2 regions of the Collinsella sp. CLA-ER-H5 genome follow, and region 1 is predicted to be linked to the other one. Evidence: predicted binding sites of a transcription regulator. Region 1 holds the regulator's gene; the other holds the start of a gene.
The links. Region 1 encodes NrdR, which represses ribonucleotide reductase genes. Its sites were predicted from a motif close to AAACACNATATATNGTGTTT; they were not measured.

Region 1 (15,713 bases):
TCGATACAAAAGACGAAACCGCACTGCGTACGAGCAGCGATTCGCGCGTAACCTGGTGTGCGGTATCGGGCACGGGAGTCTGCTCGACGGAAAACGCCGCACGAATCGATGCCTCAAGTTGATCGACTACATAATCGAAGGCCGTCGGAGCATCGTAGCTCAAGCGCTGAATATTAAAGAGCGCCTGAACCGCAGCGATGGGCAGCACCTGCTTAAAGATGCAAATGGCGATGAGACGCGCAATCTGCTCACGGCCATACTGCTTTTTAACCGGAGCAGGAATGAGGCCGACCTTCACGTAGTTATTGATCATCGAAGGCGTGATAACGGGCTGCTCAACGCAAATCGAAAGCGGCTCCATCCACAGCGCAACATATTCAATAACCTGATCGCGATAGAGCGTTACGTTGGGCAACTGGTCATAGCGTGGCAGGCTCAACGCGTTAAGTTTACCCACCATATCGGACTGAATAAATGCATCCGGCAGCACCGTCGGCTGAATATCCTCCGGCTTAATGCTGACCGATGTATCGGACATCGGGATAACATGTTTAACGTGGTTCATAAGGGTCCTCCGTTCGTTTACTATATTGTATTCTAGGTTATCTAGTTTTGCATACCACATAGCCGCTAAGTAAAAGTGGTTGGACAGCACATTGTTGCACCGTCCAACCACTATGTTTAAAGATAGCAACCTTACATAAGATATATTATCGTACTTATCCACGGAGAAATGCGTATGCGCTGGTTGCCGCTATGGCTCCATCAGAAACGGCGGTCACAACTTGGCGTAAACGCTTGGAACGGATGTCGCCAGCGGCAAATAGACCTGGCGTGCGGGTCGCCATGGATTCATCAGTCAGAATGCCGCCATCAGGCGCCAAATCAACTAGATGCTCAACAAGCTCGGTATGGGGTTGCGTTCCGGTAAAGACAAAGATGCCAAACGAGCCGGGCTCAAATGACTCGGTATGAGTCTCGCCGGATGCATTGTCCTTAAAGGTAATCGTCGTTGGCATGACTTCGCCGGAGAGCTCCACAATACTAGTTTGGTACCTAACTGAAATATTATCTTTTGCAAGAACTTTTTGAACCACACCATCGGGGGCACGGAACTGATCGCGGCGCAAAACGACGGTCACGCTGCTGGCAATTTCTGACAAGAACAGAGCTTCCTCACAGGCAGCATTGCCGCCGCCGATGACAAAGACCTGCTTGCCGCGGAAGAACATGCCGTCACATGTTGCGCAATATGAAACGCCACGACCGCGATACGTATCCTCGCCAACGAAACCAGCAGATCGCGGCGTGGCACCCATGCAAGCGATAACGCTCGAAGCCAGCGTATCGCCCATATCATGATGCACCGTAAACAGCGCTGTATCGGCATCGTAATCGATACCCGTAACCATGCTCCATGCAACCTGTGCTCCCAGGCCCTCTGCATGTTGCTGAAAACGCTCGCCGAGTTCGGCGCCACTCAAGAGCGGAATGCCCGGATAGTTCTCGACCTCATTGGTTGTGGCGATCTGCCCTCCCGACATGCCCTGTTCAATCACGGTCGTCGTTAGGTTGGAGCGCGCAGCGTAAATGGCGGCAGCATAGCCCGCGGGGCCGCCACCGATAATAGCAACATCGATCGGCTGATGGGTAGTCATGAAGAGACCTCCTGTCGAAAGATTGGCGTTCTTTGCGCTCATACCCAAATTTAGGCAAACGTGACACTCATGCACTACAATGATTCTTTGCAAAACAAAGATTAAGGGGAGTTATCGATGGATCAAACGCAGACGAGCGACGACGCTCCCCTGCTCACGCACAGCACTCCCCAATCGGAGCAAACCACGCTCTTGGCGAAGCAAAAACCTCTCGTGACCATCGTGCACGCCTCCGTCGGCTCGGGCCACAAAGCCGCTGCAAATGCGATTGCGCAGGCATTCGACCTCATCCGCGGCACCAATGGCATCCCCGAGGATGTTGAGATTGAAGTGCTCGATATCCTTGATTTTGGACGTATTAAATTCGACGGCAATAAGACCGCGGCTTCTTTTACGGGAGCCACGCGCCCCATTTACGACCTGACCTGGCGATATACGCTTACGGGGCATCTTCTCTGGGGTGGCGGCACGGCATGGTCGCGTATTATGTTCCCCGCCTTCAATGAATATGTCCGCAGCCGCAGGCCCATAGCCGTGGTTGCAACACACATTACGGCAGCCAATGTTGCTGTGGGCGCCCGCGTCATCACGGGTATCGATTACCCGGTCATCTGCGTACCAACAGACTATGAAGTCGAAGGCTTTTGGCCCCACAAGGACACCGACCTGTTCTGCGTAGCCAACGAATTTATGGCCGAGACACTTCGCCCCCGTAAGGTTCCCGAGACCAAAATCCGCATTACAGGCATCCCCATTCGCGCCGGGTTTGATACGGACTACAATCGCGAGGAAGAACTTGAGAAGTTCAATCTCCCCGCTGACAAGACCGTTGTGTTGGTGATGGCCGGTGCCAGTTTGCCTCAACCGTACGTTCGCTTTCGCGCGGAGATGGACCGCACACTCCCCTTCCTGCGCAGCTTCGAGGACATGCACTTTGTCTTTTTGCCGGGCAAGGACGAGGAATACGCCACCCGCCTCAAGACGCTCTTCGACGCCATGAAGCTCGACAACGTCACGGTTCTGGACTACGTGGACGACATGGCGGCCCTCATGCACGGCTGCGACCTGGCAATCCTCAAATCGGGCGGACTCACGGTCACCGAGTGCCTATGCGCACATCTGCCGATGATCCTGCTGGGCAAATCATACGGTCAGGAAAAGGCCAACACCACGATGCTCACCGGCATGGGCGCCAGCATGCATGTCACCACCGCACGTGAACTCATCGTGACGTTGCGCCATCTCCACGATCATCCAGAGTCGCTCAAGGCACTGCTCATCAATGGCGAAGTGCTGCGCCGCCCCCGCGCAGCCGAGGACATCGCCATCGCAGCCATGGAGCTCGTAGGCAAACCCCAAAAACGTAAACGAGCCTTCTGCCGCTTCTACTGGGGCGGAAAACCTGCTCATATCAGGTAGACGAAAGTCCGCTGTTCAGCGGGAGCCGCCCATATATCATTCCATGCTCAAACATTCTCGCTGCGCTGCGAAACTGCGCGTGGAACGATATATGGGCGGCTCCCGCTGAACAGCTACGTTTACTTACTAGCAGCTACTTCGGTATCCCCTCCATTAGAACCTGCAAAGGTAAAACAGGAAAATATAAATAGAGTTAGTCGATGCGACAAAGGAGGCATCCCTTTATCGCATCGGCTAACTAGAAAGATTGTTTTATGTCAAGCATGGAGCCCTTTCGCCTGAGCCCCATACATATCGTCCCGCGCGCAGTTTCGCAGTGAAGCGAGAATGTTTGAGCACGGGATGATATGTATGGGGCTCAGGCGAAAGCGGGATCCGTGCGCCCCTGCGAAGCGAGAATGTTTGAGCATGGAATGATATGTGTGAGAGGCGGGCGGGAGGAATACGAGCGTCCCTAGGCGACGCCGCTGGAGCCGAAGCCTCCTTTGCCTCGGTCGGTTTCGTCTAGTTCTTCTACTTCTACGAGGTTGACCGTGGGGACTTCTTGGATGACGAGTTGGGCTATGCGGTCGCCTTTGTTGATTTGGATGTTGTTCGTGGGGTCTAGGTTAATGAGGATGACTTTGAGTTCTCCTCGGTAGTGGGCGTCGATGAGGCCCGGCGTGTTGACTATAGACAGGCCCTGCTTGATGGCCAAGCCGCTGCGGGGCTGGACGAAGCCGGCGTAGCCATCGGGCAGGGCGATGGCCAGCCCAGTAGAGACCAGACGGCGTTCGAAGGGCTTCAGGACGCAGTCCTCGTTGGAGCGCAGATCCAAGCCGGCATCGGTGGGATGGGCGTATTTGGGAAGCTCGACGGTGGGGTCGAGACGCTTTATGTTGACGGTAATGTTGGACATGGAATCACCTTAGCTTGTCGAGCTCTAGCAGAAACTCATCGACGTCTTTGAAATCGCGGTAGACCGAGGCAAAACGGATGTAGGCCACCTTGTCGATCTTGGCCAAGCGCTTGAGCACCATGTCACCCAACTCATGGGACGTGACGGCCGTCAGCGTGCGAGAGCGCAGCTCGACCTCGATGTCGTCGATAATCTCATTGAGCTTCTTAGTGTCGATATCGCGCTTGATGGTGGCGCGCATCAAGCCGACGAGCAGCTTATTGCGATCGAACCGCTGCTTGGTTCCGTCTGACTTAATGACCTCGATTGGGTCTTCGCATCGCTCAAACGTTGTAAAGCGATAGTTACACGAGCAACATTCGCGACGGCGCTTAATGGTGTTATTTGACTCCTGCATACGAGAATCAACGACGCGGGTATGTGCCTTGCCGCATTTGGGACAGCGCATGGTACCTCCTCTTAAACGATAACAAGGGTACCATGCGCAGCGCGATAATGATTACGAACGAGCAGGAACCTTAAGATGCGCACCGGCGGCGAGCGAACCATGCTCCAGATGATTGACGTTACGGATCATGTCGGAAGTCTCTTGCGTGGAAAGGCCTTTGATAGGATATTCCTCGGCAAGCGACCAAAGAGAATCACCAGGCTGAACGCGAATAGTCTCGTAGGTAACGTTGGAAACGGACTCGGCATACGCGGCGTGACGAGCGCTAAAGACCGACGTAGCGAGGACAACGAAGAGCGTAAGCGCAACGGCAACGGCGACAATCGTCGGAACCTTCAGGGCAACGCGGGCCGGCGCAACTACAGCCTGCTGATTGCGAGCAGACTTTACGGTCAAAGGCTGAAAGCCGGAGCGGCCACCCTGAACAACCGTAAAAGTGGGTTCTGCAGGCGTCTCGAGTTTAAGGGCAAGGTTTCCCTGGACCATATTCGTTGCGTTCATCATGTTCTCCTCTCGCGTGTTTTGCTGAGAACAGTTTTATCAAGCCGCGCGGACAAAAATGTCTAGCGCGAGAACGAATGTTCGGTTATTATTATCTTCGAACAGTTGTTCCTGTCAAGCAAAATTCGAACATTTGTTTGACATGGGTAGAGAGGATGCCCTGATGGCTCGCAAAATTACCAAGCGTCAGCAGCAAATTTACGACTTCATCAAGGAATATCAGCAGGAGAAAGGTTATCCGCCCAGCGTGCGCGAGATGGCTTCTGCCGTGGGCCTTTCCTCCCCCAGCACCGTGCACGCCCATCTATCTGCCCTGGAGGCGCGCGGGCTACTCAAGCGCGATGCCACCAAACCGCGCGCCCTGGAACTCTTTAACGAGGACGGTTCCTCTGTCTCAATTTCTAAATCTGACGAGCCCACCGCACCTCGCGGAACGGTCTCGCTACCGCTCGTTGGTCGCGTCGCGGCTGGGATTCCCATTCTGGCCGAGCAGAATATAGAAGACACTTTTACTATCCCGACCGAAATCGCCACTGATCAGGGTTCCTTTATCCTTGAGGTGCATGGGAGCTCAATGATCAATGTCGGCATCTTCAATGGCGATTACATCATCGTCCGTGAACAAAAGAGTGCCATGAACGGCGAAATTGTCGTGGCCATGATTGATGGCTCAGCGACCGTCAAGACATTCTACAAGGAGCAGGGACGCGTACGCCTGCAGCCTGAGAATGACACCATGGAGCCTATCTATGCAACGAATCCCGTTATCTTGGGCAAAGTCGTCGGCTTGATGCGCCGGTTCTTGTAATGCAAAAACGCATCACCATCTTTGATACCGTCCGCGGGTTTACGATGATTTCAATGGCAGGTTTTCACGCTTGCTACGATCTCGCCTACCTGTACGACTGGGATATGCCCTGGTTTACCCAGACCGTCTTTCAAGACATCTGGCGCGCCAGCATCAGCTGGGTATTTTTGTTTATCGCGGGTTGGATGTGCACGCTCTCACGCAACAATGCCAAACGAGCGGCCAAGTACGCTGCCGCAGCTTTGGTCGTCTGGATCGCAACAACGCTCGTATCGGTCGACGATTCAGTGAACTTTGGCATCATTTATTGCATGGCGGCGTGTACCGCTGTGACAACCGTAGCACGACCGATGCTTAAGAAAGTGCCCAGCACGTGGGGCATTGCGATATGCCTCGCTCTCTTCGCGGCGACATGGGGCATCCCGAAATCGACCTATTCATTCCCCTATTTGGCGTGGCTAGGATTTCCCGGCCCCCGGTTTGTTTCAGGCGACTATTATCCAATCATCCCGTTCATATTCATGTATCTCACAGGATACTTTGCTGCGCGCACCGCTCAAAGATGCGAACATCCCGCCCCAAGCTGGGCCTACGCCAACCCCCTGCCGGCGCTCGCCAGCCTTGGACGTCATGCACTCCCCTTTTATCTGCTACATCAGCCCATCATACTGGGCATTTTGGAGCTCGCCTACTCGGTGCGATAACGCTCGAGCCGCGGTGCAATACGAGCCGGCAGTTTCGCCACAATACGAACGCCATCCTCAAGATATTCCTCGTGCAAAAGGGTCCCCTGCTCATGCACGACTGTGATGAGTGCACCTTCACGATATGGAATGTCGGCGGAAAGCAGCACATCGGTGGCGGCCGCCTCGCGAGCAATGCGATCGACGAGATCGTCGAGCCCCTCGCCCGTTTGGGCCGAGAACAGAACAGCTTCCGGATAACGACGACGGAAACTCAATCGATCGACGCTATCGAGAAGATCGATTTTATTGAACACCGTAAGCGTTAAACGCTCTCCGGCACCGATCTCATCAAGCACGCGGTCGACAGCCTCAAGCTGTCGCTCATAGTCCTCATCAGACGCATCCACGACTTTGAGAATTAAATCGGCACCCAACACCTCAGACAACGTCGATTTAAAGGCATCGACCAGACCATGCGGCAGCTTTTGAATAAAGCCGACGGTATCGGTAATCGTCATGCCGCGACCGCCAGGCAGGCGATATGAACGCGTCGTCGGGTCGAGCGTAGCAAACAGCTTGTCCTGCGAAAGTACCGTAGAGCCGGTCAGACGATTGAGCAACGTCGATTTACCGGCATTGGTATAACCGGCTAACGCGACGCGAAACGCCGGTGACTCAATACGACTCTTGGATTGAACATCACGACGCTGTTCAACCTGCTTGATCTCACGTCGAAGCGCAGCGATCTTATTACGAATGAGGCGACGGTCGACCTCGAGCTGACTTTCGCCCTGACCAAAGCGTGAGCCGATGCCGCCGCGCGTCTGTTCCTTGGCGAGATGGCTCCACATGCCGCGCAGACGAGGCAACAGATATTGAAGCTGCGCCAGCTGTACCTGTAGGCGTCCCTCACGCGTCTGAGCATGCAGGCCAAAGATATCCAAGATCAGTGCAGTACGATCGATAATCTTTACCGGCTCGCCCACGGCTTTCTCCAAATAGGATTGCTGCGAGGGCGTCAGGTCGTCGTCAAAAATAACGACATCGGCATCCATGCGATGTACCAGGCCGCACAGCTCTTCAACCTTACCGGAACCGATAAACGATTTAGGATACGGCTTTACCAAACGCTGCGATAAGCGTGCCACGCACTGGGCACCAGCCGTGTGGGCAAGGCGCTCCAGCTCATCAAGTGAGCGATCGAGCGGCCATGCATTGTCGCGCCATTCAACACCAACCAAAATGGCACGCTCGGGCTCGGGTGCCGTGGGAACAAGAGGAAAACGGGCCATTAGGCAGCCTCAATACGATGCAGGATATCCTCAACGAGCTCATCGATCGTACATTCATCCATATCAAACCACACGATACGGTCATCGCGCTTAAACCACGAAAGCTGACGCTTGGCATAACGACGCGAACGCATCTTGATGAGTTCGCGAGCCTCATCCATGCTCATCACACCATTGAAAGCATCGATGATCTCTTTATAGCCAATTGCCTGCATCGACGTCAGGGCATCTCCCAGCCCCTGGCCCATAAGACCGCGGACCTCATCGACAAGGCCCTGCTCAAACATCAGATCGACACGCAGGTTAATGCGCTCGTAGAGCACCTCGCGATTACGCGTCAGACCAAACCACAGAGCGTGATAATGCTCGCGCGGAACACTAAACTGCGACTTTTGCTGCGCATAGGAGACGCCATCATCGTGCATTTCGAGCGCGCGAATCACGCGACGCACGTTATGGGGATGAATAACAGCAGCCGATTCTGGATCACGCTCGGCAAGCAGGGCATGCAGTTCTTCCTCACCAATACGCTCGGCAAGCTCCTGATAGCCCGCACGGCGATCGTCCTCAAGTTCACCCGAGGGAAAGTCCATCTCATCAAGGGCAGCCTTGAGATACAGCCCCGTACCTCCGCAAAAAACAGGCAGGCAACCCGAACCAAGGAGACGTTCAACATGCGCGCGAGCGTCAGCCTGATAAAGCGCAGCAGAATATGCCACACCCGGCTCTACAATGTCGACGAGACGCAGTGGCGCCGTACACTCATTGGGCGCCATCTTTGCGGTACCGATGTCCATGCCGCGATAGATTTGCATCGCATCGCACGACAGCACTTCGGACGAAAGACGAGCTGCCAAACGGTCGGCAACATCACTCTTACCAACCGCCGTCGGACCGACGATCGCAACGGCGGAAAGACCTGTCCCGGGAGAAACCATTAGCGCGGCTCGCCCACAACGGAGCCGGATAAATACCAGGTCTTGGCAACGTCAACGTCAACATCAACGATCTTGCCAACAAGCTGATCGATGCTGTAACCCTCGGGGATAGGCGCATGCACGGTCTGATTCTTGGGACTCTTGCCCAGCAGGACCGCGTCGTTCTTTTTACTCGTTCCCTCAATGAGCGCCGGCACCACAGTATGAAGCTCACCCTGGTTATACTCGTGTGCCGTGGTCTCGATAACCTTAACCAGGCGGTTGAAACGCTCGAGAATAACCTCATGCGGCGTAGGGTCGTCAATCTCTGCAGCCGGGGTACCGGCGCGCTTGGAATAGATGAAGGTATAGGCCTGAGCATAGCGGACCGTCTCGGCAAGTGAGAGCGTCTGCTCAAAGTCTTCTTCAGTCTCGCCCGGGAAGCCAACGATAATGTCGGTCGAGAGCGCGATATCGGGCATGCGATTGCGAATGCGATCGACCAGGCCCAGATAGTCCTCGCGTGTATAACGGCGATTCATCTCTTTGAGGATGCGCGTGGAGCCCGACTGAACGGCCAAGTGAAGCTGCGGCATGACGGCGGGCGTCTCGGCCATAGCGTCGATGGTCTCGGGCAGCAGATCCTTAGGATGAGAAGAGGTAAAGAAGATGCGCTCGACGCCCGTATCGCCCACCGCGCGCAGCAAATCGGCAAAACGCAGCTTGCCAAACAGATCGCGACCATATGAGTTAACGTTTTGGCCCAACAGCGTGATCTCGCGCACACCCTGGCGCACCAGACCGGTCACCTCGTCGACAATCTCCTCGAAGGGGCGGCTCTTTTCGCGACCGCGCACGTACGGCACGATGCAATAGGTACAGAAATTATTGCAGCCCGTCATGATGGGCACCCAGGCGTGATACTGGGTCTCACGATGCCACGGCATGCTCATGGCATCCGTATCCTCATGCTCATTGGTGCGGATATGACGCTTACCGTCCAGGAACGCCTCGGCAATGAGCTCGGCCACATGCGCGATGGAATGCGTACCAAAGATGACATTGACGTTATCGACGTTGGTGAGCAGGCCCTCACCATCACGCTGCGCGATACAGCCACCCACGGCAACCACGCGCTTGCCCGAAGGCGAAGGCGGCAGGCTTTTGCAGGAATTGCACTGACCGTACAGGCGAGTATCGGCGGCCTCGCGTACGCAGCATGTCATGAAGACAACAATATCGGCATGCTCGGGATCGAGCGCCATGAGGCAACCATACGAATCGAGCAGACCGCTCACGCGCTCAGAGTCGTGCTGATTCATCTGGCAGCCAAAGGTGCGGATAAAGTAGGTTTTACCGGCAAGAATATCGCGTACGGAACGCTGGTCCATGTGCATAAGTCCTAACGATGGGGAGAGGGGGGGGGCGAATCGAGGCAAGCAGAAGCTATGCCACAGGCTTAACATCATCCATGACGACGTTATCCATAGCAGCTCGATTGATCTGGTGAACGTAAATAGAAAGACGGATGGCCGTGCGCGACTCCCCGTTAATAAGGATGTCGGAGAACACGGGCGCGCAGGAAATATCAAATCCGGTTGGAATCAAAAAACCGCGCGCAATAGCCACGGCCTTTATGGCCTGGTTGACCGCACCGGCGCCGACACACTGGATGTTGACGGGTACACCATCCTTGACCATGCCGGCGATGGCGCCGGCAACGGACGCGGGCGATGATTTGCTTGATACCTTCAGGCAATCCATGAAGAAACTCCTGCGTTTAAAAGTACGTTTTAACTGCAATAACTTTATCGTACCGAGTGGACTCGGTAAAGGCACTATTCCTCTTTGGCAAGATCGAAGGTCACGGTGATTCGATCACGCGAAACGCGAATCTTTGGGTCGCCGCAAAGGTTGAGATAGTACCGGGCGGCAAGGTCATTAAAGTCGCGCTCCACAGCACGCGAAAACTGTGCCATGTCATCCTTGGCAATACGTAGCCCGCGACGATCTTTCGCAAGATCGACAGGAGCCGGCGCATGCGAGGAAGAATCACGCTCGCGCAGCAAACGCGCGGTCACACCGCGAACGGGCTTAATCTGCCCTGCCAAAATGCGATGTGCCGTGCGCTCGGACATCTCAAGACCCAAACCCGAACAGATGCGGATAAAGTCCTCGGCATCAGAGGCAAGGCCTAAACGATCGACAACCGGAAGCTCGCTCTCGTCATCAATAAACAGGAGACGCGACGTATCGAGCCGGCTTGACGCCTGAGCATAAAGGGTCGCGGCAATCTCAGACGGAGAACCAAGATAGACATCGCAACCACGCAACTCCTCGAGCGCAAACTCACAGGCAGCGCGAATAATATTATGCGGACCGCGAGCACAGACATAACGTCCGTCCTCGTCCTTGACGGCCTGGGGCCAGCTGGACTGATCGGCGCGCTCACTGAGGCGGTCGGCCGCAACGCTCACCTTAAAGGCTGAACCAAGATCGACACCGGACGTGACCACACGGGCCTCGTCGGTGTTCTGCTTGATCGAAAACAATGCCATGCCACGACCGTGAACGCCCCAACGGTCCATCTTCATGCTCTCGAGCTTGGAGGTAACGCGAGCATCGAAGATTTGCTCTTGCATATCCTGCGGAACACCCGAGCCGTTATCCAGAAAGACAAGCGTGCGGACGCCATCTTCCTTGGTCGTGGCGAGAAAGATCTTGTCGGCGCCGGCATCGCGAGCATTACGGAGCATTTCGATGACGATATCCTCGACATGCTGAATGTCGTGCTTTGCCTGGCGCCGCTCGGCCTCCGAAACGCGGAGGCGGACATACCCCTCGCCAAGGTTCTCCTCGACGCGAAGGTTGCCCTCCCCCGACATCGACGCGATAAATGAGATGAGCTCGTTCGCGTCGCTCATGTTATTTAGCGATATCGACAGCGCGGCTCTCGCGAATCACGACGACGCGCACCTGACCGGGATACTCCATCTCTTCCTCGATCTGATGGGCGATATCGTGAGCCAGAACCGTGGACTGGGCATCGGAGATCTTGTCCGGCTGAACCATGACGTGGACCTCGCGACCAGCCTGCATGGCATAGGTACGCTCGACGCCGTCATGGGAGTTGGCGATCTCCTCGAGCTTCTCAAGACGCTTGATGTAGTTCTCGGCAGACTCGCGACGGGCACCGGGGCGAGAGGCAGAGACAGCATCGGCGGCCTGTACCAGGACATCGAGCACCGTGTTGGGGTCGACGTCGGCATGGTGAGCCTCGATAGCGTGGACGATAACGGGCTTCTCGCCATAACGGCGGGCAAGCTCGGCGCCGATGACGGCATGCGGGCCCTCGACGTCATGGTCGATTGCCTTGCCCAGGTCGTGCAGCAGGCCGGCGCGCTTGGCGGTAACAACGTCCAGGCCAAGCTCGGAAGCCATTACGCCGCACAGGTCAGAGACCTCGAGGGAGTGCTGAAGCACGTTCTGACCAAACGAGGTACGGTAGCGCAGGGCACCAAGGGTCTTGACGATCTCGGGGTGCAGGTCGTGAATGCCGGTATCGAATGCAGCTTGCTCGCCAGCCTCGCGCACGCGCTGCTGAACCAGGTCGGCAGCCTTGTGATACATCTCCTCGATGCGGGCGGGGTGAATGCGGCCGTCGGCGATGAGGTTCTCCAGGGCAACACGGGCGGTCTCACGACGGACCGGGTCGAAGCTCGAAAGAACGACGGTCTCGGGCGTGTCGTCGATCACGAGGTTGACGCCGGAAACCTGCTCGAAGGTCCGGATGTTGCGACCCTCGCGACCGATGATACGGCCCTTGAGGTCATCAGAGGGAATGTGCACGGAGGTAACGGTGACCTCGGCAGTGTGGTCGGCAGCGCAGCGCTGAATCGCCAGGGACAGAATCTCCTGGGCGGTCTTGTGGCACTCGGCGCGAACCTGCTGCTCGGACTCGCGAATAATCGTGGCGGCCTCGTGGGTGACCTCGCCGCGAACCTTATCGAGGAGCTCCTTGTGGGCATCCTCGCGGGTAAGGTCGGCGATACGCTCGAGCTCGGAGGTCTGCTTTGCGCAGAGCTCCTCGAGCTCACGGGAGCGCTTCTCGACCTGACCGGCCTGACTGGACAGCTGATGCTCGCGCTTGTCGAGAGCGTCGTTGCGGCGATCGAGGGATTCCTCGCGCTGCATCACGCGGTTCTCGAGCGTACGAATCTCGCTCTTGCGCTGCTTGTCCTCGGCCTCGGCGGCCTGCTTGTTCTTGATGATCTCCTCTTTAGCCTCGAGCAGAGCCTCTTTTTTGAGGGTCTCGGCCTGACGCTTTGCATCACCGATCAGGGACTCAGCCTGTGCGTGTGCCGACTGGATCTTTTCGTCGGCCTCGTGAAGACTACCCTGCTTGGCGGTGCGCATGTAGGCAATGGCGGCGATGGCACCCAAAACGATGCCAACGAGCGCTGCAATGATAGGCATGCTCACTCCTTTTTATGGATTCGTTACACAACAAAGCGAACCGTCCTTATGAACGGCTCGCGACATTTGAGTAATATGGGCGCAGCTTATGCGGGTCGGATACAGATAAACATATAAACAAACTCATCACAGATGAGCACATATCACAAAGCAAATGACAGTGTTTATCGTACGTTGAACCACAACAACTGTCAAATAAATGGCCCCAGTACGGCGGCTAAAACGCGGTGAGCGGCGGGGCCACAAAACGCATACGCCTAAAGCGCACATTCCTCGCATTCGGCATCGAGACGTGCCTTAACGGCATCGGCGGCGATGTGATACGAGAAGCCCTTGCCCATCAAAAACCGAACCAGTTTTTCGAATCCGCGCGTCTCTGGAACACGCCGCTTGGCGAGCAGGGCTGACGCACGCGCCAAATCGTCTTCGACGGCAAAATAATCCTCGGGATAACCGGGAATGTCATCGAGCACGACATGACGTCGCTTGAGCTCGGTCTCGATTTTGCGCTGTCCCCAACCGCGCCGCTTGCGTTCCTCGATAAAGTACGAGCAAAAGCGGTTCTCGTCTAAAAAGCGATACTCGGTGGCGCGCTCGACGGCGAAATCGATCGCGGGCTGGTGAAAGCCGTAGCGAGCCAGCTTGTCACGGACCTCACCCGTCGCATGGTCGCGGCGCGATAACATCTCAGTCACCATGGTAAGTGCACATTTACGCTCGATGAGCTGCACCGCCTCACGAAAGTTATCCCAATCACAGGGAAGATCGGGGCGGTTTTTGACATACAGGCGCGCGACCCGCACGGGAATCCAAATAGACCGCTCAAAACCGCCCTCAAGCTCACAATCGATATGTGCGCAAGGCTTTTTGGACGCATACCCGCTCGAGAACGAGGAGGCCGCCTTCTTATCGGGAAAGACGGCCGTGGCCTCGGTCACCGTATACGACATGAGCGTAACCGCTACTCGTCGTCATCATCGAGCATGGCGGAACCATCGATGGCGTAAAGCTCGTCAAACTCCTCAGGCGCAGGCTGATCGGTCAGCTCTACCTCGGACGGAGCATCGTCATCAAACTCAAGCCCGCAGGCAAGACGGACCTTATGCTCAATCTCGTCGGCGCAATCGGGGTGTTCGCGCAGGAACGCCTTGGCGGCCTCGCGACCGTTGCCGAGCTTGTCCTCGCCATAGGCAAACCAGGAGCCCATCTTCTTGCAGATGCCGCACTCGACAGCCATGTCCAGAATCGAGCCCTCCTTAGAGATGCCCGTACCGTACATAATGTCGAACTCAGCAGAACGGAACGGAGCTGCCACCTTGTTCTTAACGACCTTAGCGCGCACGCGGTTACCGATAACCTCGTCCTTAAGCTTAATGCTATCGATACGGCGAATGTCGATACGCACCGAAGAGAAGAATTTAAGGGCGCGGCCGCCCGTCGTGGTCTCGGGGTTGCCGAACATGACGCCGATCTTCTCACGCAGCTGGTTAATGAAGATGCACGTCGTGTTGGACTTAGACAGCGAGCCGGCGAGCTTGCGGAGCGCTTGGCTCATCAGGCGAGCCTGAAGACCGACCGTAGTGTCGCCGATTTCTCCCTCGATCTCGGCACGCGGGGTCAGCGCGGCGACGGAGTCGACAACGATGGCATCGATGGCGCCGGAACGCACGAGCATGTCAACAATCTCGAGCGCCTGCTCGCCCGTATCGGGCTGAGAAATGAGCACCTCGTCGATATCCACGCCGATACGCGCGGCATAAGTGGGATCGAGCGCATGCTCGGCATCGATAAATGCCACAACGCCACCCATTGCCTGGGCCTCGGCCAGGATCTCGAGCGAAAGCGTCGTCTTACCGGAGGACTCAGGACCGTAGATCTCGACGATACGGCCACGCGGCACGCCGCCGATACCCAACGCGGCATCGAGTGCCAGAGCGCCCGTAGGGATGGCCTCGACCTCGAGCTCGGGGCCACCGTCGCCGTACCTCATGATGGAACCCTGGCCGAATTTCTTCTCGATCTCGGCCTTGGTGGTGGCGATCATCTCATCGCGCTCTTTACCCGTCGTGCGAGCATGAACGGTACGTACGGGACCTGAATTCTTGGCCATGAATAGCCCTCCTCTTAACAACCTGCATCGATAATAAACGAACGGCTGTTCGTGGTCAACCGTTCAGATAAATCATATGCAGCCGACCTTTCCAAAACCCAACCAAAAGCCGACCAAACACTGACCAAATGCTTGACCATAAAGGGCCAAATAAGAACAAGGCAGGCAAAAATACACCTATGAACAGCACAAACGCTAAATTCTTCTGAGGTCCCCATCTCCACAATTAAGGGGCCCGGAGGCCCCTTAAAACACGTCTATTCCATAGAATCGAGCACGCAGACAATGCGACCCAATGCCTCCGTGACCGCATGGGCACGAACACACGAACGGTCGCCCTCATAGTGGCAGCGCACAGAGTCCACGACCGGCACTCCCCCATCGGCGGAACGATGTGCCCAACCAATATAGAAAGTGCCAGCAGGATCGTCCTCAGTACCACCGCCGGGGCCGGCATAACCCGTTGCGCTCACTGCAATATCGCTCTGGTACAGCTCCAG
Region 2 (15,713 bases), on a different contig from region 1:
CTAAGGTTGTCCCGGCGATTCTCGCCAAGGGCGGCTTTGCGCTGATTACCGCCGACCACGGCAACGCCGATCACATGTTTGACGTTGCTTCCGACGGTTCCAAGCATCCGTTTACGGCTCACACCACCAACCGCGTGCCGTTCATCATCGTTGATGAGAAGGCCAAGCTCACCGGTATCGAGGACGGCCGTCTTTCCGATATCGCCCCGACCATGCTCACCATAGCTGGTATTGAGCCTTCCGCCGAGATGACGGGCCGCGTGCTCGCCACCGAGGCCTAGTAGAAAACAAATACCGTTTTCTAGTAAGGGGGTTGTCCACAACCGGACAACCCCCTTTTTGGTATTTCTGCCATTTCCACCCCGTCCTTGAGTGGCAGGTAGGGGAGAGCGGGGGATTGTGGTACAGTACTGGAGTTTGAACTGTTCTATTAAGGAGCTTATCTATGGGTCCGTTCCAGATTCTTCTGTTTGTCGTTTGGGCTGTCTCTGCCGTGGCGCTGACGATTCTCGTCCTGATGCATTCCGGTAAGGGCACCGGCGTTTCGGATATGATCGCTAGCTCGCTGTATAACTCCAGCTCTGCCACGGGCGTCATGGAGCAGAACCTCGATCGCCTGACGGTAATTATGGCCGTTGTTTTTGCCGTGTGCGTCGTCCTGTGCATGTTTTTCTTCCCGCAGGGCATCGTCGGCTACTAAGCATCGGTGTATATACGTTTGCAATGGGTCTCGCAGGTGCGGGGCCCTTTTTATTTACATATTTGTAACAGAGCCAGAATATCCCCACATACTTCGCCCAACTAAAGAAATTCTCGACCGTTAACCGGAATTAGCCCCAAATCGTGCATAAAATGCGCTACTATATTGCAAAACGTTGGTCCGTTGTGCATAACCAGCCATAGCAGCGGGCGGCGTTTTGATGGTTCGGATCGGATTGTCTCGACATATGTCCGACTGAACATTTCTTTGTCCTATCTCATAAGGAGGATGGCATGGCTGATTCTATGTTCCACCAGCCCGTTATGGGTCGTCGCGCCTTTGTTGGCGGCACCCTCGCTGCGAGCTCCATGGCTTTTCTTGCCGCATGCGGCAAGAAGGGCGGCGACGCTTCCGGTTCTGAGTCCGGTTCGACGCTGAACTTCTACATCAACAACCCGGTCTGCATCGACCCCTACAATGTCCAGGAGGACCAGGGCACTCAGGTCGAGTACCAGCTCTTTGACGCTCTGACCTCTTATGACGCCGAGAAGGGCAAGATCGTTCCGCTGGCTTGCGAGTCCTTCGAGGCCAACGACGACGCCACCGAGTTCACCTTCAAGATCAAGAAGGCCAAGTTCCACAACGGTGACGACGTTACCTCCAAGTCCTTCAAGCTCGGTTGGGAGCGTCTGGTCAACACCAAGTCGGCCATCGCTACCGAGTATGGCCCTTCCGAGGTCTCCTATCACCTTTCCATGGTCGAGGGCTATGACGATCTGCTTGCCGGTAACGCTACTGAGCTCAGCGGTGTTACCTGCCCCGACGATGAGACCCTCGTCGTCAAGCTGTCTTCCGCTTACGCCGACTTCCCCTTCGTCGCCTCTCACCCGGCTCTGGCCCCGGTTCCCGAGTGCGCCGAGTCCGATGCCAAGAGCTTCTATCTTGCACCGGTCGGTAACGGCCCGTTCATGATGGACGGCAAGTGGGAGGATGGTCAGGAGATCAACCTCAAGAAGTTCGACGATTACTATGGCGACAAGGCCAAGATCGATGGCATCCACTTCCAGGTCATCAAGGACATGGAGACCGCTTACAAGGAGTTCCAGGCCGGTAACCTCGACGTCTGCGACGTTCCCGTTGCTCAGATCGACGCCGCCAAGAAGGATCGCGGCGTGTCCAAGGACGGCTACACCATGGGCGACGGCGAGCGCATGCTGCTCGGCTCCGAGCCTTCCACCTACTACCTGACCTGCAACAACACGGCCGAGCCGTTCAACAACGCCGACCTGCGCAGGGGTATCTCCCTGGCCATTAACCGTGAGGCCATCTGCAAGACCATCTTCAAGGGTACCCGTACCCCCGCCGACGGCATTGTTCCTCCGGGCATCGATGGCTACAAGGAGGGCGCATGGGAGTTCTGCGCCTACGACGTCGACAAGGCCAACGAGTACCTCGACAAGGTTGCTCCCGCTGACGCTAACGGCGATCGTGGCATTAACGTGACCCTTTCCTACAACCAGGACGGTGGACACAAGGAGATCATGGAGTCCATCATCGGCGACCTCGCCAAGGTTGGCGTTACCGCTACTTCCGATACCCCTGAGTGGTCTGCCCTGCTCGAGCAGTATCAGAACTTCAACTATCAGTTCGGTCGTCTGGGCTGGATTGCCGACTACCCGATCATGGACAACTTCCTGTATCCGCTGTTCCACTCCGACTCCCTCGGTGGCGACAACCGCTCTGGTTACAACAACCCCGAGTTCGACGCCAAGGTCGACGAGGCTCGTACCACGGTTGACGACGAAGAACGCGTCGCTAAGATGCAGGAGGCCGACGCAATGGTCGCTGCCGACTGCCCGGTCATCCCGGTGATGTTCTACACGCACACCATCGTCGGCTCCGATCGCATCAAGCACCTCTATGTCGATCCGCAGAAGCATGCCGAGCTGGGTACCGCTGAGCTCGCCTAAGAGTTTGCAGCTTCCGTGAGGGTCAAGTATTTACGTAGACCTCATGGGAAACATACAGTTCTCCCTAACCTGGGGTAAACTGGCTGATGGTAATTTTGGGATGCCGGTCTGGCGATCGGCATCCCATTTAGGTTAATCCCTAGATAGGGGAGTGGTATGGGTAAGTACATCGTTAAACGTGTGCTTCAGTTCATCCCGGTGTTTTTGGGCGTTACGCTGATTCTGTTCGCCCTCCAGAATATCGTGCCGGGAGATCCGATCAAGCTGATCGGTGGAGACAAGGCTCTGTCCCCCGAGGTGGAGCTTCAGCTTCGCGTCCGCTATCACCTGGTCCAGTCGGACGAGGACGGCAACGCGATCCTTGACGAGAACGGCGACCCCGTTCAAACGTCGCTCGTGGACCGTTACTTGTATTACATGAACGGCCTGCTTCATGGCGATCTGGGCAATTCGTATCAGCGCAAGCTGCCGGTTACGGAAATCTTTGCCCAGAAGTATCCGTATACGGTCAAACTTGCCGCGTGCGCCATCGTACTCGAGGCAATCATGGGTATCGGTGCGGGTATCATTTCGGCGGTTAAGCGTTATTCCTTCTGGGATATTTTGGTAACGCTCACCACGTCGATTCTCGTTGCCGTTCCGGCTTTCTGGCTCGGTATGTTGCTGCAGCTGTTCTTTGGCGTCATTCTCAAGGACGCCACGGGCGGTGCATTCTCCATGCCGATCTCGGGTGCCGGCGGTTCCAGCTCTCAGTATCAGGATTGGATGCACTATGTGCTTCCGACCATTACGCTGGCTTCGGTTTCGACCGCTTACGCCGCCCGCATTATGCGCTCGCAGCTGCTTGACGTCATGAACCAGGATTACATCCGTACGGCAAAGGCCAAGGGTCTCTCCAATCGCGCGATCATCATCAAGCACGCGCTTAAGAATGCACTCATCCCCGTCGTTACCTATATTGGTGTCGACTTTGGCGGCATGCTTTCGGGCGCCATCCTGACCGAGACGGTCTTTAACTGGCCCGGTATCGGCTATGAGGTCTATCGCGCCATTAGCATGCGTGACTGGCCCATCGTTATGGGCGGCGTTACGCTCATCGTCGTCGTCGTCATGGTGATCAACCTGCTCGTCGATATTAGCTATGCATTCCTCGACCCGCGCATCCGCCTTGGCGGTCCGTCGGATAAGGCCTAAGGGAGGTACGTCTCATGCAGGAAACTGATTCTCAGTCTCAGGAGCAGGCTACCGCCACCAAGGCCGCATCTGCTCCCGCCAAGTCCCGCACGCTGTGGGGCGACGCTTTTAAGCGTCTTCGTAAGAACAAGCTCGCCGTTATCGGTGTCTGCTGGATCATCATCGTCGTTTTGGTTGCACTGACCGCGGATCTGTGGGCTAAGCCCTGGCTCGGTTCGCCGACGGCTTCCGACTCGACTACCATGGCCGAGACGTCGCTGCTGGCTCCGTGTGCAGAGCACCCGTTTGGCACCGACGCCCTTGGTCGCGACATTCTCGTCCGCGTTATCTACGGTGCACGCGTTTCGCTGTCCGTCGGCATTATGGCCACCGCGATCTCCACGGTGATTGGTCTGGTCATGGGCGCTCTGGCCGGTTTCTACGGCGGCATCTGGGATACGATCATCATGCGCTGCGCGGACATCTTCCTGGCGTTCCCGTACGTGCTGTTCGTTGTCGCCATGATCGCCGTTATCGGCCGTGGTCTTCAGAACGTCTTTATCGCCATCGGTATTCTCGGCTGGCCTTCGATTGCGCGCGTCTTCCGCTCTGCAATCTTGACGGTCAAGGAAAACGACTATGTTGACGCTGCGCGAGCGATGGGTGCATCTGACGCTCGTATCGTCGTGCGTCACATTTTCCCGAACTCCGTCGCCTCCATCGTGGTCTACGCGACCATGAACATTGGTGGCGCCATCCTGACCGAGTCCGCTCTGTCCTTCCTCGGCATGGGCGTTATTCCGCCTACGCCTTCGTGGGGCTCCATGATTCAGGACGGTCAGCAGTATCTTCTGACTGCTCCCTGGATGATGATCATGCCCGGTCTGGCAATTCTCTCGACGGTGCTCGCCTTCACCCTGCTGGGTGACGGTCTGCGCGACGCCCTCGACGTCAAGATGAAGGACGCATAAGGATGAAGAAGAACAAGAACTATGTGGACCTGAAGGACCAGCCGGTTCCCGAGGGCCAGCACCTGCTCGAGGTCGATGACCTTAAGATGTATTTCCACACCGAGGATGGCGTCGTTCGCGCTGTCGACGGTGTCTCCTACACGCTCGATCGCGGCGAGACCCTGGGAGTCGTCGGTGAATCCGGCTCCGGTAAGTCCGTGACCGCCATGACCATCATGGGCCTTATCTCGATGCCTCCGGGAAAGATCGAGGGCGGCGACGTTCGCTATCGCGGCCGCTCCATCCTCGAGATGACCGAGGAAGAGATGCAGCACATTCGCGGTAACGATATCGCGATGATCTTCCAGGATCCTATGACCTCCTTGAACCCGGTTTATAAGATCGGCAAGCAGGTGGGCGAGGGCCTTCGTCTGCACCGTGGCTACTCCAAGCAGGAGGCGCTCAAGCGTGCCACCGAGCTTTTGGACCTCGTTGGTATTCCCGAGCCCGAGAAGCGCGTCAATGAGTATCCGCACCAGTTCTCTGGCGGTATGCGTCAGCGCGTCATGATTGCCATGGCTCTTGCCTGCGATCCCGATATTCTGATTGCCGACGAGCCCACGACGGCTCTGGACGTTACCATTCAGGCTCAGATTATCGAGCTCATGCAGGAAATGCAGGAGAAGAACGGCAACGCCATCATCATGATTACCCATGACCTGGGCGTCGTCGCCGACATGGCCGACAAGATCATGGTTATGTACGCCGGCCGTCCCGTCGAGTTCGGTACTGCTGAGGAAATCTTCTACGAGAGCCGTCACCCCTATACCTGGGGCCTTATCCGCTCCATCCCGGAGCAGGCCATCGAAGAGAAGAAGCCGCTGACGCCGATTCACGGCAACCCGCCTTCGCTCATGAACCTGCCCGAGGGCTGCGTGTTCTCGCCTCGTTGTCCCTATGCGACCGATAAGTGCCGCAAGCAGCGCCCCGAGCGCGTTGTCACCGAGTCTGGTCATTACTCTGCGTGCCACTACTCCGGTGACCCCGAGTTTCTCAAGAACGCTCCTGAGACGTCCCGTACGCGCAAGGATTCCAAGAAGGGAGGCGAGGCGTAATGGCAGATACCAACGAGCGTACTCCGTTGCTGAAGGTCGAGCACCTCTCTAAGGAGTTCCCCGCTGAGTCCGGCATGTTCGCCAAGCGTTTTTCCAAGCGTGTCGTCTCTGCTGTAAATGACATCTCTTTTGAGATTTATCCGGGCGAGACCTTTGGCCTGGTTGGCGAGTCTGGTTGCGGTAAGTCCACCACGGGCCGCACCATCATGCGTCTGACCAAGCCGACCGCCGGTAAGGTGTTCTTCCAAGGCAAAGATGTTGCCGAGATGAGCAAACATGAGATCAAGGACATGCGTCGCGAGATGCAGTTTATCTTCCAAGATCCTTATGCTTCGCTCAACCCTCGTATGACCATCGGTGAGATCGTCTCCGAGCCCATGACCATTCACGGCGTGGGCACCAAGGAGGAGCGCATTGAGCGCGTCCGCGAGCTTCTCGACGTCGTTGGACTGAACCCCGAGCACATCAACCGTTATCCTCATGAGTTCTCCGGCGGTCAGCGTCAGCGTGTCGGCATTGCCCGCGCATTTGCGCTGAAGCCCAAGCTGATTATCTGCGACGAGCCGGTTTCCGCTCTGGATGTGTCCATTCAGGCCCAGGTTCTGAACCTGCTCAAGGAACTCCAGGACAAGTTCGGTACCGCGTATCTGTTTATCGCTCACGACCTGTCCGTCGTGCAGCACATTTCCGATCGCGTTGCCGTTATGTATCTGGGTAAGATGGTTGAGGTTTCGGACTGGAAGACGCTCTATAGCGAGCCTCACCATCCGTACACGCAGTCGCTGCTGTCTGCCGTGCCGGTTCCCGATCCGGATATCCAGAAGACCCGTAAGCGAATCATCCTCGCCGGCGATCCGCCGTCACCGCTGGATCCGCCGACCGGCTGCCGTTTCCACACGCGCTGCCCGATCGCGCAGGGCATCTGCTCCGAGAAGCTTCCCGAGTTTAAGGAAGTTGCTCCGGGCCACTGCTGTGCCTGCCACTTCGCCGAGCCGTTCCCGATCAAGGAATCGCACATCGACCTGTAGTCGATTGTTTGTCCGGGCCCGCCCTGGCGTTGCTTTTCAGAACGTCCTCGGACATGCAAGAAACCCCCGCTGCGCACTTCGTGCGGCGGGGGTTTCTTGCGTCCTGCGGGATGTTCTGAAAAGCAACGCCAGGGCGGGCCCTTCGGTAACTCGGCAGTGGGATGTGCGATTCCTTGATCGCTCACTTAATCTAATAGGAAAGTTAGTGAGGCCGGAGCTTTAGCTCCGGCCTCTTTATATAAGGGCTCCGCAAAGCCGAGCCACCAAATTTGCATCAGCCCCCAGAACATGTTTGAGAACTGTGCCTGAAGTATGCATTTGCAGGCCCCGAATCGGTGCTGCCTCCCGGCGCATTCCGCAGGGGGAGCGATATTTTGCAGCACGAAGTGCGCAACAAAATATCGCTCATGCCCGAGGACGCGCCGGGAGGCAACACCGATTCGGGGCCGAACATATAGATCTACCAGCGCATTTACAAATTCGTAAACTTTTTTGAAAAAAGTGCTTGCACAGTTCTCGAATCATAGGTTATTATCTTCCTCGTTGAACGCGCGGGTCCAACAAAACGAACCGTGAATCAACAATATAGCATGTCGGAGTGGCGGAATTGGCAGACGCGCTAGCTTGAGGTGCTAGTGACCGCTTTTTGGTCATGCGGGTTCAAGTCCCGCCTCCGACACCATCGCATTTGAGAAGCCTCTTCGGAGGCTTTTTTGTTACCGATAGACGGTGGGGTCCACGATGGAAACGCTTGAACGCAACGAGTGGGCAGACGTTGCCCAACTAGTCGAGATCACGAGCGATGCTGTCATCATCTGTGAGCTCGACGGAACCATTCTGCATGTGAATAATCGCTTACTTGGTTTGATGTGCGAGGAACGCGCCGACGTCATCGGTGGAGATGTTAAAGACGTCCTGTACTCGTCCGCTTTTGAACGTGCGACGGAACATCGTCTGCCATTTGAAACTGATGGCTCCGAGAGCGAACTGATGCTCAAGCTGAGCGATGGCTCCTTTATCCCCGTCTTGGTTCGTGCGGGCTCCGTAACGCCTCCACGCATCTTTGGGCGCCGCGCACCACGTGTCCTGGTGGCGCTTCACAGTATCGAGGAACAGTATTCACACGACCGTCAACTCAAACGTGCGTTATCGGAGCTTAGAGTGGCGAACAAGCGTCTCTCTGGCACGCTCTCGGTCATTATGAGCACTGTGGGCTCCGATGAGTTACCCAGCCTGCTTGATACCGTTTTGAACCAGCTTGTAGGAACGCTCGATGCTTCGGGTGCCGCTATCTATTTTTCTGAGAGCGGCGGTTTTAAGCTACGCGGTGTTTCCAAGGAGCTGTACGACAGCTACCTGCCCGAGTTCTTGCCGTATGGCGCTGGTATTCCGACGTATGTTCTTCGGGAGTCGCGTGCCTGTCGCTTGTCGATTCAACAGGACCTTGAGGGCGATAGGGCCGCCTCCGGTATGTTCATGGACCTGGATAATCGTTCTAAGCACCTGTTGCGCGTGCAGGATATGCCTCCGTACCGCAGCGAGATTTGTCTTCCCGTTTTTTACGGTACGCAGATCCTTGGCGTGCTGGAAGTTGGTTGGAAACGCCCCCAGGCACCGCTCGCCTATGACGTTAATGTACTCGAGGTCATTTGCGATTACCTGTCTATCCAGCTGGTCGGCATGGCATCGAGCCTTCGCTCTCGTCGTACGGCCGAGCTTGGCCGCTCGCTCAATGTCTTACGTGATGAGTTGTTTACCTTTCTAGACGATTCCGCCGCGGCTACCCAGGCGGTATCGTCCGAGATCTGCAATATGCTCAACTGCCATTTTTGTCCTGTTGAGTATGACGCCAGTCTGGACTCCTACGTCATAGATTTTGAAGGCGGCAGTCGCGTTGCTTTGCCGGACGATCCCGAGAAGCTATTCTTTTCCACGACGGCGCCGGCGGCACGTCTGGGGGCTGGCCCTGATGGCTTTGAGGCATCTGTTTTGGGCGGCACGAGTGCCGAGGACCTTAAACACGTCCGTATAACTCGCGTTGACGAATCGATGCCTATGGGAGGCTGGCTTAGGGTACATGGTCTGCCTTGTCAAGGTCTCTACGTCGACTCCGGCATCGAGGCTGGGCGCCCGCGCTCTGAGGGTGATGGCAAGCACAGTAACGACGCGATTGTTCCTGCTTCTGTTGCGAAGAGCCCGACAACGCGCGCGCTACTGCTTCGTGATGGTAGCCAAGAGCCGATTGATGACCTTGAATATGACTACTTGGTGCACTTGGCGCATGACTTTGAACTGATTTACGAAGGCGAATCTCAAAAGCGCGAGGAGCGCCATATCGCTCAGACCCTCCAGATCGGCATGAGAAATTCCCTGGGGGATGTTCCGGGTATCGCAACCGATTCGGTGTACCTGTCTGCCACGAATTCGGCGTTGGTCGGCGGCGATTTCTATACGCTCATTCGTCTTCCCGACGACTGCGCCGTCATGATTCTGGGTGATGTGTCTGGCAAAGGCATTGAGGCCGCATCGATGTCCGCGCTCGTCAAGACGGCCCTGACGGCATATGCCTGGGAGGGCGCTGGACCGGCCCGCATGGCACGCTCCCTTAACAGCATGCTCATGGGCTTTTCGAGGGTCGAGACGTTCGTGACAGCCTTTATCGCCAAGATTGACCTTAAAGCCGGACGCGCAACGTATTGTTCGGCGGGCCATCCTCCGACCATGGTCATCAGGCCAGAGTCGATGCCGCTGGGTGGCGGCGAGTCCCGTGGGGGAGAGGTCGAGCTGCTTGGATGCCAATCGGGCGTAATCGGTGCCTTTGAGAGCATGGTGTACGAGACGGGCGTGTTTACGTTCGCCCCCGGCGACATGCTCTTCATGTATACGGATGGAACGATTGAGGCCCGCGACCGCACCGGAGCGTTCTTTGGCGAGCAGCGCTTGCGCGACCTTCTGCTTTCTGTTTCGGGGGAGGGCGTGTCGGGCATTTGCGGCAAGGTCTTGGGCGAGCTTGACCGATTTACCGAATCGGCGCTGGACGATGACATTGCATTGGTGTCCCTTGAGTTTTTACGGGGTCGTTCATAGACGACGCTGGGTGGGCTGAATCCGTACGGTTGGGGAAACGAATGCATCGAGTGAGCTTTTTTGGGGAACCATGGTCGTATGAATGAGTGGAATGACATAGCGGTTTTGACGCCACCAGGCGATATCGACATCGCCACGGTGCCTGCGCTGCGTCGGCGGTTGGATGCTTTGATTGGCCGCGGCGTGCGTCGTGTCGTCATCAACTGTCAGGCTGTTAGCTTTATCGATTCGACGGGCTTGGCATTCCTGCTTACGCGCGCTCGTGAGCTCATGAGGCGAGAAGGCCTGCTTTCGCTCGTCAATGCATCAGGTGAAGTTGTTCGCTTTTTGGAGATTGCTCGTCTTGTCGATATCCTTCATGTCGCGGGGCCGGCACGGGAGTCTATTCCCGCTATTCCGGTGGGGGAGCTGCCTCGCTGGAGTAAGAGCGTCGAGGTCCGTCAGGGTATCGAGAATCTTCCATACTACCGACATCGCATCGCCGAACTCCTTGAATCGCTTCCGTTGCGCCGTGACGAGCGCTACGATGTCGCATTGGCGTCGGGGGAGGCGCTGGGTAATGCCTATGACCATGCGGGCGGTATCGGGTGCGTCCTGACGGTTCAGGCCTATGGCGATCGCGTTGTGGTTGAGGTGCTTGATCGAGGTGCCGGCTATTCTATCGATGAAACGAGCGAGCCGGTCGCATCTGAAGAACGCGGCCGTGGTATCAAGCTTATGCGTATGCTCGTCGATAACGTGGAGGTTGCTCGTCGTACGGACGGCGCCGGCACGCGCGTGCAGATGGTGAAGCTGTTTAGCGGGGCGCTGGAATCGTGTGCCTAGCCAATCGCTTTAGCGCGTTTGGCTACTAAGAACATGCGGCAGACAAGTTTTTTGAAAAAAGTACTTGCGTCTTTTGGACAACTCGCGTAAATTAATAACCCGCAAGCGGACATGGCTCAGTTGGTAGAGCACAACCTTGCCAAGGTTGGGGTCGCGGGTTCGAGCCCCGTTGTCCGCTCCATTGCATTCCCGGACCGTTTAGGCGGTCCTTTTTCGGCGAAGTGGCCAAGTGGTAAGGCAGAGGCCTGCAAAGCCTTTACCCCCGGTTCGAATCCGGGCTTCGCCTCCAGGCAACATCCGGGCGCTCCGGCGCCCGTTTTGTTTTACATATGCGGACATGGCTCAGTTGGTAGAGCACAACCTTGCCAAGGTTGGGGTCGCGGGTTCGAGCCCCGTTGTCCGCTCCAACTATCTTACGCGGTTCTAACGAACCGCGTTTTTTGTTGACGCTGCGCGAGCCCCGGGCACCCCATCTTGCCCCTCAATCGTCGGTCGCGTACATAAAGTACGCTTCCCTCCTCTTTCGCGGCAACCTGGGGCACCCGGAGCCCGCTCGCTGTCGTGGCCGGGGGAGTGGGTCTTCCGTTCTTTTTACTAATCGGTCGATTTGTCCCGGGAGGTTCGAACCCGAGAGGGAGCGAGCGTTTTGGGGCGTGGCTGTGGCGTTGTTTGCCGCGAATGTCCGCTTTGGGCGTATCATCGTGGGCATCTCGCAAAACCTCGTTGCAAGGGAGACTTATCCCATGGCTACAGAAAAGTCCTCTTCGCGCTCATGGATGTCCGATGCCGCGATCTATCAGATCTACCCGCGCTCGTTTAAGGATTCGACTGGTTCGGGTCTGGGCGATATCGCGGGCATTACCCAGCAGATGGACTATCTTGAGCGGCTGGGTATCGAGGCCATCTGGCTGAGCCCGTTTTACCCATCGCCTCTTGTCGATGGTGGCTATGATGTGGCGGACTACTGCGATGTCGATCCACGTCTCGGCTCGCTTGACGACTTCGATGATATGATCGCTGCGGCTCACGCGCGCGGCATCAAGGTCATCGTCGACATCGTGCCCAACCATTCATCCAGCCAGCACCCCTGGTTCAAAGCCGCTCTTGCCGCCGGCCCCGGATCGCCCGAGCGCGCCCGTTATATCTTCCGCGATGGTCGCGGCGAGCATGGCGAGCTGCCTCCCACCAATTGGAATGCCAACTTTGGCGGCCCCGCATGGACGCGTGTTGCGGACGGTCAGTGGTATCTGCACATGTTTACGCCCGAGCAGCCGGACTTTGACTGGTCATGCCCTGAGGTTCACGCGCTCTTTTGCGACGTCCTGGCGTTTTGGAGCGATCGAGGCGTCGACGGCTTTCGCATTGATGTGGCGCAGGGTCTCGCCAAGGATCTCGACCGCGATGACCTCGACCGGTGGCATCTCGCCGAGGGCGATGACATGGTTGACGACGGCACCCATCCGCTGTGGGACCGCAACGAGGTCCACGAGATCTATCGAGAGTGGCGCCGCGTGTTCGACCGCTATAATCCGCCACGCAGCGCCGTTGCCGAGGCGTGGGTGCTGCCCGAGCGCCAGTATCTCTACGCGCGTTCCAGCGAGCTTGGCCAGACATTCAACTTTGAGTTTGCCAAGGCCACTTGGACCTATGATGACATGCACACTGCAATCGAGAAGGGCTTGAAGGCAGCCGTCGAATCCGATTCCGCCTCGACCTGGGTACTCTCCAACCACGACGTGCCGCGCGTGGCGACACGCTATGCCCTGCCGCAAATCAAGGCGACGCGCTACCACCAGATTGCGCTCGACTGGCTCTTACGTGACGGGTCGTCTTATGACGAGGACCGTGAACTCGGCGAGCGCCGCGCGCGGGCGGCCCTTTTGCTTGAACTGGCGCTTCCGGGCTCGGCATACGTGTATCAGGGCGAGGAGCTCGGCCTTTTTGAGGTGGCTGATATCCCGTGGGCTGCACTCGAAGACCCTACTGCGACCAATACGCACGGACCGAAGCGTGAGAAGGGGCGCGACGGCTGTCGTGTGCCCCTGCCGTGGGTGGCGGCGGACGATCCCGCGCATGGCGGATCGTTTGGGTTTTCGCCGGCAGACGCCGATGCGGCGCCCCATCTGCCGCAGCCTGCATGGTTTTCCGATTATGCTGCCGATAGGGAAGAAGTGGACCCGACATCGATGCTTGCGCTCTATCGTGACGCCCTCTGGCTGCGGCGCAAGCTGCGCGGGTGCGCCAACGATCTTGCGTGGCTCGATCTTGACGGGCGCACCGGTCTTGCGGATGGTGCCGAGGGCGCTGAGGGCGGCGTCATCGCCTATCGCCGCGATAACGGCTGGACGTGTGTGACGAACTTCGGTGCAGCACCCGTGGAGCTGCCGGCGGGCAGGGTCCTGCTCACCTCATCGCCGCTTGCAGACGGCAGGCTCACGCAGGACAGCTCTGCCTGGATCATGCTCGGTGAGATGTAGGGGCATCTCGCTGCGAGCCTGCGTTTGTCCGTGCCTTTCGTGACGACTGATGCCCTCGCGAGAGCGTCGCAAAACTTTTTAAAAAAAGTTCTTGCATTTGGGTGGACCATCCCGTATATTAAATCCTCGCAGGCGGACATGGCTCAGTTGGTAGAGCACAACCTTGCCAAGGTTGGGGTCGCGGGTTCGAGCCCCGTTGTCCGCTCCATTTGGGCGTTTAGCTCAGGGGGAGAGCGCTTCCCTGACACGGAAGAGGTCAGAAGTTCAAATCTTCTAACGCCCACCAAATGTTCGCAGCTCAGAGGCTATGTCTCTGGGCTGTTTTGTTTTATGCCGCCAAGCACGCCGCCAAATAACCACCAAATATTGATCCAAGGTCTGTACGCGATGGTCTTCGCATCCCGTAGAGGTGCCGGCAGGTTGCATACGTCCTGGCCGACCGTGACCGCAACATGTTGGTCAAGCATAATCTTTTGGATTCTTTTGGCGTGAGCGGCTTGGTTTTGGTAGGATTTGTCAGCGGCTTGACTAAGGGGGTTTTATAACTGCCATGCAGGTAGCCGTGTTGGTAACGTTTTACCGACTTGCCAAGAACCCCTCATAATTAATGCGTCTGCAAAATGACTAATTGCTTTGACCTGCTGAAACACTATATGTTGTGTTTGACCTAAAAAAAGAATACAGGATATAGATGCCTCTTTGTCGTATGATAGATGGCGGACAGAGAACGAGGACCTTATTCGCCCCATTTGGATGGATCTTCGAGCCCCTTGATTGGCTGCGAGGATTGTCCGCATGAGGGCCTATGGTTTTCGAAAACACAGATTGCGCGACGGCGCCGCAAGACAGGGGCAAGCCCTGCCGGGCATCGTTTGGCTCTGAAGCGCAATACGATTTCGACGCGAAAGAGGCAAGAGGATGAAGATCATCAAGCGCAGCGGCACCGAGGTTGTCTTTGACATCGATAAGATTGTCAATGCCATCCGCGCCGCAAACTTGGAGGTCGAGGAGAGCTCTCGTCTTACCGACCGCCAGGTGGTTTACGCGGCACAAAACGTCGCCGAGGCATGCGAGAACGCGGGCCACACCGTGTCGGTCGAGGAGATTCAGGATCTGGTCGAGGACGAGATTATGCGTCTCGACTGCTATGAGGTCGCTCGCCATTACATCATCTATCGCTATGTTCAGAGCCTGAAGCGCCAGAAGAACACGACCGACGACAAGATTCTGTCGCTGATTGAGTGCAACAACGAAGAGGTCAAGCAGGAGAACTCCAACAAGAACCCGACCGTCAATTCCGTTCAGCGTGACTACATGGCCGGCGAGATCTCCAAGGACCTGACCCAGCGTGTGCTGCTGCCCCAGGAGATTGTGGATGCTCACAATGAGGGTCTGATTCACTTCCATGATTCGGACTACTTTGCCCAGCACATGCATAACTGCGACCTGGTGAACCTGGAGGATATGCTCCAGAACGGTACTGTTATTTCGGGCACGCTGATCGAGAAGCCGCACAGCTTCTCGACTGCCTGCAACATCGCGACGCAGATCATCGCTCAGGTTGCTTCCTCCCAGTACGGTGGCCAGTCGATTTCGCTGACCCATCTTGCCCCGTTCGTCGAGGTGAGCCGTCAAAAGATTCGCGGCGAGGTCGCCCGCGAGCTCGAGGAGCTCGGCGTTTCCGCATCTCCCGAAAAGGTCCGCGAGGTTGTTGAGGACCGCCTGCGTGACGAGATCCGTCGCGGCGTTCAGACGATTCAGTATCAGGTCGTGACCCTTATGACCACGAATGGCCAGGCGCCGTTCGTGACGGTCTTTATGTATCTCAATGAGGCCCGTACGCCCCAGGAGAAGCATGACCTTGCCATGATTGTGGAGGAGACGCTTCGTCAGCGCTATGAGGGCGTTAAGAACGAAGCCGGCGTGTGGATCACCCCGGCGTTCCCCAAGCTCATCTACGTGCTCGAGGACGATAACGTTCACGAGGATTCCCCGTACTTCTACCTGACTCAGCTGGCTGCGAAGTGCACCGCCAAGCGCATGGTGCCCGACTACATCTCCGAGAAGAAGATGCGCGAGCTCAAGCTGTCGAAGGGCGAGACCGCGGGCAACGGCGACTGCTATACCTGCATGGGTTGCCGCAGCTTCCTGACGCCCGACCGCTCCGGTAACGGATTTAACAACGTGGCCAACGCGCTGAACTATGACCCGAACAAGCCCAAGTACTACGGTCGCTTTAACCAGGGCGTTGTGACCATCAACCTGCCCGATGTCGCGCTGAGCTCGCATCAGGACATGGATAAGTTCTGGAAGATCTTCGACGAGCGCCTTGAGCTGTGCCACCGCGCCCTGCTGTGCCGTCATGAGCGTCTGATGGGTACGCTTTCG

Region 2: a site for NrdR is predicted at 13,970-13,989, ahead of nrdD (anaerobic ribonucleoside-triphosphate reductase). Genes of this name have one in related genera too.

The regions. Positions count from the first base shown of each region.
Region 1 is NZ_JBBNLR010000023.1:15,238-30,950, forward strand. Features, by position in the region: gene AAAX31_RS08485 (DUF1836 domain-containing protein) at 1-565, opposite strand, end outside; gene AAAX31_RS08490 (FAD-dependent oxidoreductase) at 720-1,700, opposite strand; gene AAAX31_RS08495 (glycosyltransferase) at 1,776-3,077, shown strand; gene dut (dUTP diphosphatase) at 3,532-3,975, opposite strand; gene nrdR (transcriptional regulator NrdR) at 3,980-4,423, opposite strand; gene AAAX31_RS08510 (LysM peptidoglycan-binding domain-containing protein) at 4,475-4,927, opposite strand; gene lexA (transcriptional repressor LexA) at 5,088-5,732, shown strand; gene AAAX31_RS08520 (heparan-alpha-glucosaminide N-acetyltransferase) at 5,732-6,436, shown strand; gene hflX (GTPase HflX) at 6,421-7,710, opposite strand; gene miaA (tRNA (adenosine(37)-N6)-dimethylallyltransferase MiaA) at 7,710-8,648, opposite strand; gene miaB (tRNA (N6-isopentenyl adenosine(37)-C2)-methylthiotransferase MiaB) at 8,648-10,018, opposite strand; gene AAAX31_RS08540 (stage V sporulation protein S) at 10,074-10,391, opposite strand; gene AAAX31_RS08545 (ATP-binding protein) at 10,466-11,551, opposite strand; gene rny (ribonuclease Y) at 11,553-13,103, opposite strand; gene AAAX31_RS08555 (regulatory protein RecX) at 13,361-14,053, opposite strand; gene recA (recombinase RecA) at 14,065-15,213, opposite strand; gene AAAX31_RS08565 (CinA family protein) at 15,471-15,713, opposite strand, start outside.
Region 2 is NZ_JBBNLR010000010.1:34,893-50,605, forward strand. Features, by position in the region: gene gpmI (2,3-bisphosphoglycerate-independent phosphoglycerate mutase) at 1-281, shown strand, start outside; gene secG (preprotein translocase subunit SecG) at 446-700, shown strand; gene AAAX31_RS05150 (ABC transporter substrate-binding protein) at 994-2,670, shown strand; gene AAAX31_RS05155 (ABC transporter permease) at 2,827-3,864, shown strand; gene AAAX31_RS05160 (ABC transporter permease) at 3,879-4,814, shown strand; gene AAAX31_RS05165 (ABC transporter ATP-binding protein) at 4,817-5,908, shown strand; gene AAAX31_RS05170 (dipeptide ABC transporter ATP-binding protein) at 5,908-6,936, shown strand; tRNA gene AAAX31_RS05175 (tRNA-Leu) at 7,529-7,618, shown strand; gene AAAX31_RS05180 (SpoIIE family protein phosphatase) at 7,678-10,023, shown strand; gene AAAX31_RS05185 (anti-sigma factor antagonist) at 10,102-10,848, shown strand; tRNA gene AAAX31_RS05190 (tRNA-Gly) at 10,954-11,029, shown strand; tRNA gene AAAX31_RS05195 (tRNA-Cys) at 11,064-11,137, shown strand; tRNA gene AAAX31_RS05200 (tRNA-Gly) at 11,180-11,255, shown strand; gene AAAX31_RS05205 (glycoside hydrolase family 13 protein) at 11,592-13,325, shown strand; tRNA gene AAAX31_RS05210 (tRNA-Gly) at 13,458-13,533, shown strand; tRNA gene AAAX31_RS05215 (tRNA-Val) at 13,537-13,611, shown strand; gene nrdD (anaerobic ribonucleoside-triphosphate reductase) at 14,244-15,713, shown strand, end outside.